DNA from 2 places in the Thermosinus carboxydivorans Nor1 genome. Region 1 is predicted to be linked to the other one. Evidence: a T-box and tRNA genes for the amino acid it is inferred to sense, from the RefSeq annotation. Region 1 holds a T-box; the other holds one or more tRNA genes.

What was found. A T-box is a leader RNA that pairs with one kind of tRNA and senses whether it is charged. The one in region 1 lies ahead of ileS (isoleucine--tRNA ligase), so its partner is inferred to be a tRNA-Ile.
Region 2: it has a tRNA-Ile gene. The T-box ahead of ileS (isoleucine--tRNA ligase) is inferred to sense a tRNA for this amino acid. The anticodon was not compared.

Annotation. Positions count from the first base shown of each region.
Region 1 is NZ_AAWL01000015.1:10,954-15,376, reverse strand. Features, by position in the region: gene ileS (isoleucine--tRNA ligase) at 1-2,636, opposite strand, end outside; T-box leader at 2,664-2,884, opposite strand; gene TCARDRAFT_RS10200 (DUF167 domain-containing protein) at 2,965-3,267, opposite strand; gene TCARDRAFT_RS10195 (DivIVA domain-containing protein) at 3,270-3,722, opposite strand; gene TCARDRAFT_RS10190 (YlmH family RNA-binding protein) at 3,742-4,423, opposite strand, start outside.
Region 2 is NZ_AAWL01000004.1:136,481-140,903, reverse strand. Features, by position in the region: gene dnaG (DNA primase) at 1-1,278, shown strand, start outside; gene rpoD (RNA polymerase sigma factor RpoD) at 1,330-2,436, shown strand; tRNA gene TCARDRAFT_RS04730 (tRNA-Asn) at 2,520-2,594, shown strand; tRNA gene TCARDRAFT_RS04725 (tRNA-Ile) at 2,648-2,722, shown strand; tRNA gene TCARDRAFT_RS04720 (tRNA-Glu) at 2,735-2,809, shown strand; gene TCARDRAFT_RS04715 (tRNA (adenine(22)-N(1))-methyltransferase) at 3,011-3,718, shown strand; gene TCARDRAFT_RS04710 (Nif3-like dinuclear metal center hexameric protein) at 3,691-4,423, shown strand, end outside.

The DNA.
Region 1 (4,423 bases):
GGTGGCGCGTTTTCCACTCCCGCAATCAGATTTACGCGAGAAACAATCAAGACAGCTGCCAAATCGACTACTTCTTTAAGGGTTGCTAACTCTTTGCCGCCAGCGTAAATATCTACTGCCGCATCAAGGGAATGGCCGATAACCTTGCTCCGGCGGGCATTCTCCAAGGCCTTGGTAATTTCGCTTCTGATCTCAAGAATTCTATCCCATTTGGCTTCAAGCCTGGCGTCAAGATAATCCGGCCGGGCAGCTGGCCATTCTGCCAAGTGAACGCTTTCCGGCATTCCTGCTCGTTTAGGCATGTATTGCCATACTTCCTCTGCGGTAAACGTTAGGATAGGCGCTAGCATCACGACCAGTGTCTGCAAAATTTCATACATCGCCGTTTGAGCAGCACGCCGCTCAATCGCATGAGGAACGGCTGTGTACAGGCGGTCTTTGAGAATGTCAAGATAAATAGCACTTAAATCGACAGCACAAAAATTATGAACTGTGTGATACAACAGGTGAAATTCATATTCGTCATAGGCTTTGGTAACTCGTTCCCGTACTCTCTCCAGCCGTAGCAGTGCCCAGCGATCAAGCTCTGTCAACTGATCATACCCCACACAGTCCCTATCGGGGTCAAAATCTGCTAAATTGCCGATAAGATAACGGAAAGTATTGCGGATTTTACGGTAGACTTCCGCCATCTGCTTTAAGATATCATTGGAAATTCGAATGTCGGCCTTGTAATCAGCAGAAGCAACCCAGAGGCGCAGAATATCGGCGCCGTACTGTTTAATAACCTCCTGGGGATAAATGACGTTACCAATAGACTTGGACATTTTTCGGCCTTCGCCATCAACGACAAAGCCATGCGTCAAAACCGTCTTGTAGGGGGCTCGGCCCCGACTGGCCACTGCTGTGAGCAGTGACGACTGGAACCAGCCCCGGTGCTGGTCACTGCCTTCAAGATACATATCAGCCGGCCAGTGGAGTTCGGGCCGCTCCTCAAGGACTGCGGCATGACTGGAACCACTGTCAAACCAAACATCCATAATATCTGTTTCCTTGCGGAAGGTACCATGACCGCAGTGTGGGCAGGCAAAGCCTTGCGGCAGAATTTCCGCCGCCGATTTAGCCCACCATGCGTCAGAGCCCTCCCGGCGGAACAGTTCAGCAACAACGCTGATAGTGGTGTCATTAACAATATGTTCATTGCACTGGTTGCAGTAAAAGATTGGGATAGGAACACCCCATACGCGCTGGCGGGAAATACACCAGTCCTGACGGTCAGCGACCATATTATGGATGCGTTCTTCGCCCCAAGACGGAACCCACTCTACTTCTTTTATTGCTTCAAGCGCCATTTGCCGAAAACCCTCGACCGAAGCAAACCACTGCTCGGTCGCTCGGTAAATAATTGGATTTTTGCAGCGCCAGCAATGGGCATACTGGTGACGGATTGTTCCTTTTCCCAAAAGCATATTACGCTCTGCAAGTTCTTTTATGATAGGTACGTTGGCATCATGAACCAGCATTCCCGCAAACTTGCCGCCTTCAGCCGTAAAGCGGCCGCTATGGTCGACAGGGTTAATAACCGGTAAATTGTATTTCATGCCAATCTCGAAGTCTTCCTGACCATGACCAGGAGCAGTGTGAACACATCCAGTACCTTGTTCAAGCGTGACATGATCACCAAGCACGACAACAGATTCACGGTCTAAAAACGGATGGCCAAACACCATGCCTTCCAGCGCTTCACCTTTTACGGTCGCCAATATCGTATAGTCGCCAAGACCGTTGGCCTTTACGACCGCGTCGATGAGCCCTGATGCAAGCAGGTAAATCTCGTTATTTACCTGTACCCATGCATATTCGAATTCAGGGTTTACGGCAATAGCCACGTTTGCCGGGATTGTCCAGGGCGTGGTAGTCCAGATGACGGCATAGACGCCTTCATGCTTAATTCCGACCGGCAAGCTTCCTTTATCGTCGATGAGCGGAAATTTGACGTAAATGGCATGTGACTTTTTCTCCGCGTATTCAATTTCCGCTTCGGCCAACGCCGTTTCACAGGACGTACACCAATATACCGATTTTAACCCTTTATAGATATACCCTTTTTTGGCCATCTCGCCAAAAACTTCAATCTGTTTGGCCTCATATTCGGGAGTAAGCGTAATATAAGGATTATCCCAGTCGCCGCTGACACCAAGGCGTTTAAAATCTTCCCGCTGCATATCCAGACATTTGAGAGCATATTCTTTGCACTGCCGGCGCAAGTCCAACGGGTTGAGTTCGTGGCGGTTTAGACCTAATATTTTAATCGCCGCGTGCTCAATTGGCAAACCATGCGTATCCCACCCGGGAACATAGGGAGCGTCATAGCCCCGCAGCGATTTATACTTGACAATTATGTCCTTGAGAATTTTGTTAAGAGCCGTGCCAATATGGATGTTCCCGTTAGCATAAGGTGGCCCGTCATGAAGCACAAACTTAGGTTTTCCTTTAGCTTTACTGATTTTCTTTTCATAAATCCTGTTTTTTGTCCAGTATTCCAAAAATTGTGGTTCCCGTTCTGGCAAATTCGCGCGCATGGGAAAGTCCGTTTGCGGCAAATTCAGTGTTTTACTGTAGTCCAACAATAACACCTCCGAAAAAATTAAACCTCCCATCCCGCAAGGGACGAGAGGTCGAATTCCCGTGGTACCACCCTAATGACCACCCGATTGGGCAGCCGCTCACTGACGAAATAACGCTCGTCACACGGCGGAGCCTACAGTATGGTTCGGTCCGCAGCTCAGGAGTGATTTTCACTAAAAGAGCGTTCACCGGGCTCACACCCTCCCCGGCTCGCTGGGAACGGTCTTAAAGTTACTCTCTCCATCATTGCCGTAACAGTAATGTTGATAGCAATATTATGATAGCAATATTATACAGACAACTCGACAAAGAGTCAAATTGTACAAAAGTCGCCATTTACAGCATGTCTAATACCGTCTTAAACTGCTCCATGTCAATGCCCATAATCTTGATCACCTTGCTGCGACTCTTTTGCCCGCTAACTAAAACAATTCTGGTCTTGGCAACGCCAAACAAGGCGGCAAAAAAAGCCAAACAGGCTTGATTGGCTTCCCCTTCCACCGGCGGTGAAGCAACGCAAACTTTCAAACTGTCGCCGGCAAGGCCTATCACGGCATTACGGCTGGCTCGCGGCTGTACCTTTATTTTGAAAGATATGCCGTCCGGCGCAACTTTAAAGTCCAAACCCTGCCAGTCCAATCCTATCCTTCATCCTCTTCGCTCGATTTTAATAGTTCCATTTGCGCCTGCAGCAAACTATTCATACGAGTCCGGTAAACTTGAATCTGTTTTTTCAGTTCCTCATACTCACTGTTTAACCGCCGTACCTTGGCCATTGCCTCTTCTACCAGTTTTTGCGCCCTAATCTCGGCTTCCTTCTTCATCAGCTCTGTTTCCTTCTTGGCGTTGAGCTTGACTTCTTCCGCCGTCTCCTGGGCAATTACCAGAGTATTGTGCAGGGTGTTTTCCATGTGCTGATAATGCTCAAGTTTGCTGTTAACCCGTTCCAGCGTCTCTTTGAGCTCAATATTTTCGCGGTACAGTTTTTCGTAATCCTTTATGACACGGTCAAGAAACTCGTCCACTTCTTCTTCGTTGTAACCGCGAAAACTCCGTTTGAACTCCTTGTTATGTATGTCCAAGGGAGTTAGCATGTTGACACCTCCACACAATTTACAAAAATCGTTTTAGAAAAATACTAATGCGGCCTTTCTTTGTTTGTCCCAATATCTCGCAAATCTCTACCCGGCCCCGGCCGCGCATTGAAATAATGTCCCCCGGTTTTACGGCCTGAGCGGCGTTCTTGGCTTCCTGCCAATTCACTTTTACCTTATCAGCCGCTATCTCTGCAGCCATCTTCGTTCGCGACAGGCCAAAACCCGCCGCGGCAACAACGTCTAAACGCAAGGAAGGCACGGTTGCCCGAATCTCTTTGACTTTCTCGATACGCGGCGCAATATCGCTCAGCGGTATAATCTTAACTGCCACAGGCGCGGCACCGACTTTCGTTAAATTGGTTTCAATAAAACCGGCCATTGCCGTATCAACAACAACCTGTGCGCCACTACCGGTCATAATTATGTCGCCCACTACATCACGGTCGATCCCTAGGCCCATAAGAGCGCCGAGCATATCACGATGGGAAAGCTCATAATACCGGGCATCCCAGGCAATACCCACCGCGGCAATAGCAAAATCAATAGAACCTAAAAAATCTTCATGAACAAAAACGGCTTTTACCCGTTCGGCTCCCTCATAGCCGCCGCTGCTCTCAAGCCGAAGCGGCGCAAAGTGGGCAGCTATCGTTTCGGCAACACTAAATCCAAAAGGATCCAAAAAATGACTGGCTCGGTAT
Region 2 (4,423 bases), on a different contig from region 1:
TTGTTGCTTAAAGCCGGGTTGGTTTTGACACGTCCTAGGGGTGACGGTATTTACGACCGGTTCCGCAACCGTGTTATGTTTCCCATTCGCGATGCACGCGGGCGGGTAGTTGGGTTTGGTGGACGGGTATTAGACGACAGCAGCCCCAAATACCTTAATTCACCGGATACCTTACTCTTTAATAAACGCCATTTGCTTTACGGGCTTGATGCGGCTATCCGCTCAATCAAAGAATCCGGGCAAGTTATTGTTGTGGAAGGGTATATGGATGTTATTACAGCTCACCGCTTCGGGTTTACGAATGTGGTAGCCTCATTGGGTACAGCCTTTACCCCTGAACAGGCCGGACTATTGGAGCGGTGCTCCGTTTCGCAAGTGCTGTTTGCCTATGACAGCGACGCCGCTGGACAAAGTGCCACTTTTCGCGCTTTGGCAACAGTTCGTGAACGGGGATTTAACGTTAAAGTTGTTTCCATCCCGGAAGGCAAGGACCCTGATGAATTTCTGCGCCGGCACGGGCCAGAAGCTTTTGCCCGGGTTGTAGCGCAAGCAATGCCGTTTGTTGATTATCAGTTGCAGCAAGCTCTTGAAAGTATCGACTATTCAACCCTCGAAGGAAAAGTTGCGGTTGTTTCTAAAATCTTACCGGTTTTGGCTTCGGTTGGAAACGCTGTTGAAGTGAATGGTCATATTGCGCGCCTTGCGCAAAAGTTAAATATTGATGAAAGTGCTATAAGGACTGAATATGCTAAGTATATTCACCAGTATAAAAAGGATAAAATTGTAAATAAGGGAAACAATATAAATAGCCATCATAATTTTGTCAAGTTTGCTAAAGGGCCGGAAGCGGCCACTGTTGCCGCGGAGCGGCAGTTAATTCGTCTTATGTGCGACGATGGGGCAGTAATTCCTTATGTGCAGGTACAGCTCGCTGTCGAGGATTTCTCTGATAGCGCGCGCCAGGAGATTGTGCGTCGCATTTTCATGGTTAATGATGCTGGTGAAAAATTGGAGCCTGCTGCTTTAGCAATGGGACTCAGCGAAACAGCAAATGCCGAGTTGTCGCATATTATGTTAATAGATGAACAATGTGCCGATGTCACAAAAGTAGTCGATGACTGCTTAAAGACAATCCGGCTTGCGCGCCTTAAAGCCTTATATGAGCAACACCGGTTAAAAGCCGATGAATTAGAACGCATGGGGGATAGTCGCTTTCAGGAGGAATTGGCTGAAAGTAAGCGAATCAATGATGAGATTAAAAAACTGCTGCAGTGTTAGCTGCTATTTATTACAATTAGACCCAAACAGCCGACGGGAGGGGGGAGTAAAATGACAGACAAAAAGAACACTAACGAGCATGTAAACGAACTTCTGCATAAGGGCAAAAAACGCGGTGGTGTGCTGACATATTCGGAGATAATGGATACTCTCCAGGGTGAGGATTTAACTCCCGACGAAATAGACGATATGTATGAGGTTTTTAATAGTAAAGGCATCGAAATTGTCGATGAAATTCCCGATGTCGAAACCCTGGAAGACCCAGACATTACCGAAATCGAAGCAGCGCCCGAGGAAGTGGATATTGATCTTAGTATTCCGGAAGGCATCAGCATCGACGACCCGGTGCGCATGTACCTTAAGGAGATTGGCCGGGTTCCGCTTCTAACGGCTGAAGAAGAGATACAATTAGCCAAACGTATGGAGCAGGGTGATGAGGAAGCTAAACGCCGTCTTGCCGAAGCCAACCTCCGCCTGGTCGTAAGTATCGCGAAACGCTATGTCGGCCGTGGGATGCTGTTCCTGGATCTGATCCAGGAGGGCAATCTAGGATTAATCAAGGCCGTAGAAAAGTTTGATTATAATAAGGGGTATAAGTTTAGTACTTATGCGACTTGGTGGATACGCCAGGCGATTACGCGCGCCATTGCCGACCAGGCGCGTACTATTCGTATCCCTGTCCACATGGTTGAGACAATTAATAAATTAATTCGCGTTTCCCGCCAGCTTCTTCAGGAAAAAGGACGGGAGCCGACTCCCGAAGAGATTGCCCGTGAGATGGATATCAGCGTTGAGCGGGTGCGCGAGATCATGAAAATCGCGCAGGAGCCCGTATCCCTGGAGACTCCCATCGGTGAAGAAGAAGATTCGCATCTGGGAGATTTTATCGAGGACCAGGACGCGCCCGCTCCCGCCGAAGCGGCGTCGTTTATGCTGCTAAAGGAACAGTTGGAAGAGGTGCTTGAGACCCTCACACCCCGCGAAGAAAAAGTGCTGCGGCTCCGTTTCGGTTTGGACGATGGCCGTGCCCGTACTTTAGAAGAAGTGGGCCAATACTTTGGTGTAACGCGTGAACGTATTCGTCAAATCGAGGCCAAAGCGCTGCGCAAATTGCGCCATCCCAGCCGCAGCAAGAAACTCAAAGACTTCCTGGAATAATAGCGGCGGCAAAGGGCGGGCAAGATTAAAAAATAGTCTTGACGTAACGCGGAGCTTACTCTATAATATGATTTGTCGGTTATTCCTCGATAGCTCAATGGTAGAGCACTCGGCTGTTAACCGAGTGGTTGCAGGTTCGAGTCCTGCTCGAGGAGCCATTTGTTTGTTAAAAAAGCAGGCTTTCATTGAAAGACCTGTTTTCAATATCTTCGGGCCTATAGCTCAGCGGTAGAGCAGCCGGCTCATAACCGGCTGGTCCCTGGTTCGATCCCAGGTGGGCCCACCAATAATTTTATGTGGCCCGTTGGTCAAGTGGTTAAGACACCGCCCTTTCACGGCGGTAACAGGGGTTCGAATCCCCTACGGGTCACCATAATTGTTATGTACCGGGTTCTTCGAAGGACTGCGGAGAATATATATTTATTTGGTAAAAATAAAAAGCAAAGCGTAGGCTTTGCTTTTTATTTTTGCATATGGCGAGGAGATTTTTTAACACTATGCATAACTATATCTTTGCTGCTTGCGGAAAGGATAATTTAACCAGCCGACGAAATAATAACGGGGAGGATTTAGCTTGAGACTGGGTGCACGGTTGGCGGCCATCGCCAAATTGGTTCCGTCGGGAACTAGACTGGCCGATATTGGCACAGACCATGCGATGCTGCCTGTCTGCCTTGTTCGGGAGGGCGTGATTTCTTACGCCGTAGCGGGAGAAGTACATAAAGGACCTTTTGAAACCGCCCAGGCGGCTGTCACGCGGTTAGGTCTGGAGAACTTTATAACGGTGCGGTTTGGCAATGGCCTGGAAGTCCTTCGTCCTTATGAGGTTGAAACGGTTGTAATTGCCGGCATGGGCGGAGCGACAATTATTGAAATTTTGTCACAGCGGCCAGAGGTGACACAAACGCTAAAACTTTTGTTGCTGCAGCCGATGGTTGGCGCGGCGGCAGTACGGCGTTGGCTCAAAGAAAACGGTTGGCGCTTGAGTGCTGAAGACCTGGTGGAAGAGGAAGGGCGGCTTTATGAAATAATCGCTGCTGTGCAAGGCTCATCGCCTGAGTATGAAGATATATTGTATGATATAGGACCGCTACTGTGGGAAAGCCGCCACCGCTTGCTAAAACAACACATCGCTCACCTCATCGAACAAATCACGGCTGCGCTTATGGCGATGGCGGAAAGTCCACAAGCAAAGAGTTCCGTAAAATACCGGGATCTTACCCGGAAACTCGCGCAACTGGAGGCCAAGCGAAAATGGCTGTCAAGTGTCACGTTATCATAGAAGCCTTAGAAAATTTGGCTCCCCGGCATTTAGCTGCCGATTGGGATAATGTAGGGCTGCTCTTAGGCAGTGTCACGCAGGACATTGCCAAGATTTTCGTTACCTTGGACGTCACGCCCGCCGTGGCCCAATATGCAGCCGCCAATGGCATTGATTTGATTGTGTCTCACCATCCGATAATATTCAAGGGAATTAAGCATATCCGCACTGACTCGCCAACCGGGAGAGTGCTGCAAACACTCATTAAGCATGATGTTGCCGTCTATGCCGCCCACACCAATCTGGATACCGCAACAGGCGGGGTCAATGACGTTTTGGCCAAGCAGCTCAATCTTAATGATATTGCGCCGCTCCAGACGCAATATACGGAAAAGCTTGTCAAAATCGTCACATTTGTACCGGAGGGGCATGTGGAACGTGTTCGCAATGCCATGGCTGCGGCTGGGGCCGGCCATATTGGCAATTACAGTCATTGTTCTTTTCAAACGGCGGGGACGGGAACATTTTTACCTTTAGCCGGAACCACACCTTTTATTGGTGAGCAGGGTAAATTGGAATATGTACCAGAGTACCGTTTGGAGACTATTGCGCCGGAAAAAATTGTCCGGCGGGTTGTTGCCGCTATGCTTAAAGCCCACCCTTATGAAGAGGTAGCTTATGATCTTTTCCCACTTTTGAATAGCGGCTCTGCCTACGGTCTTGGCC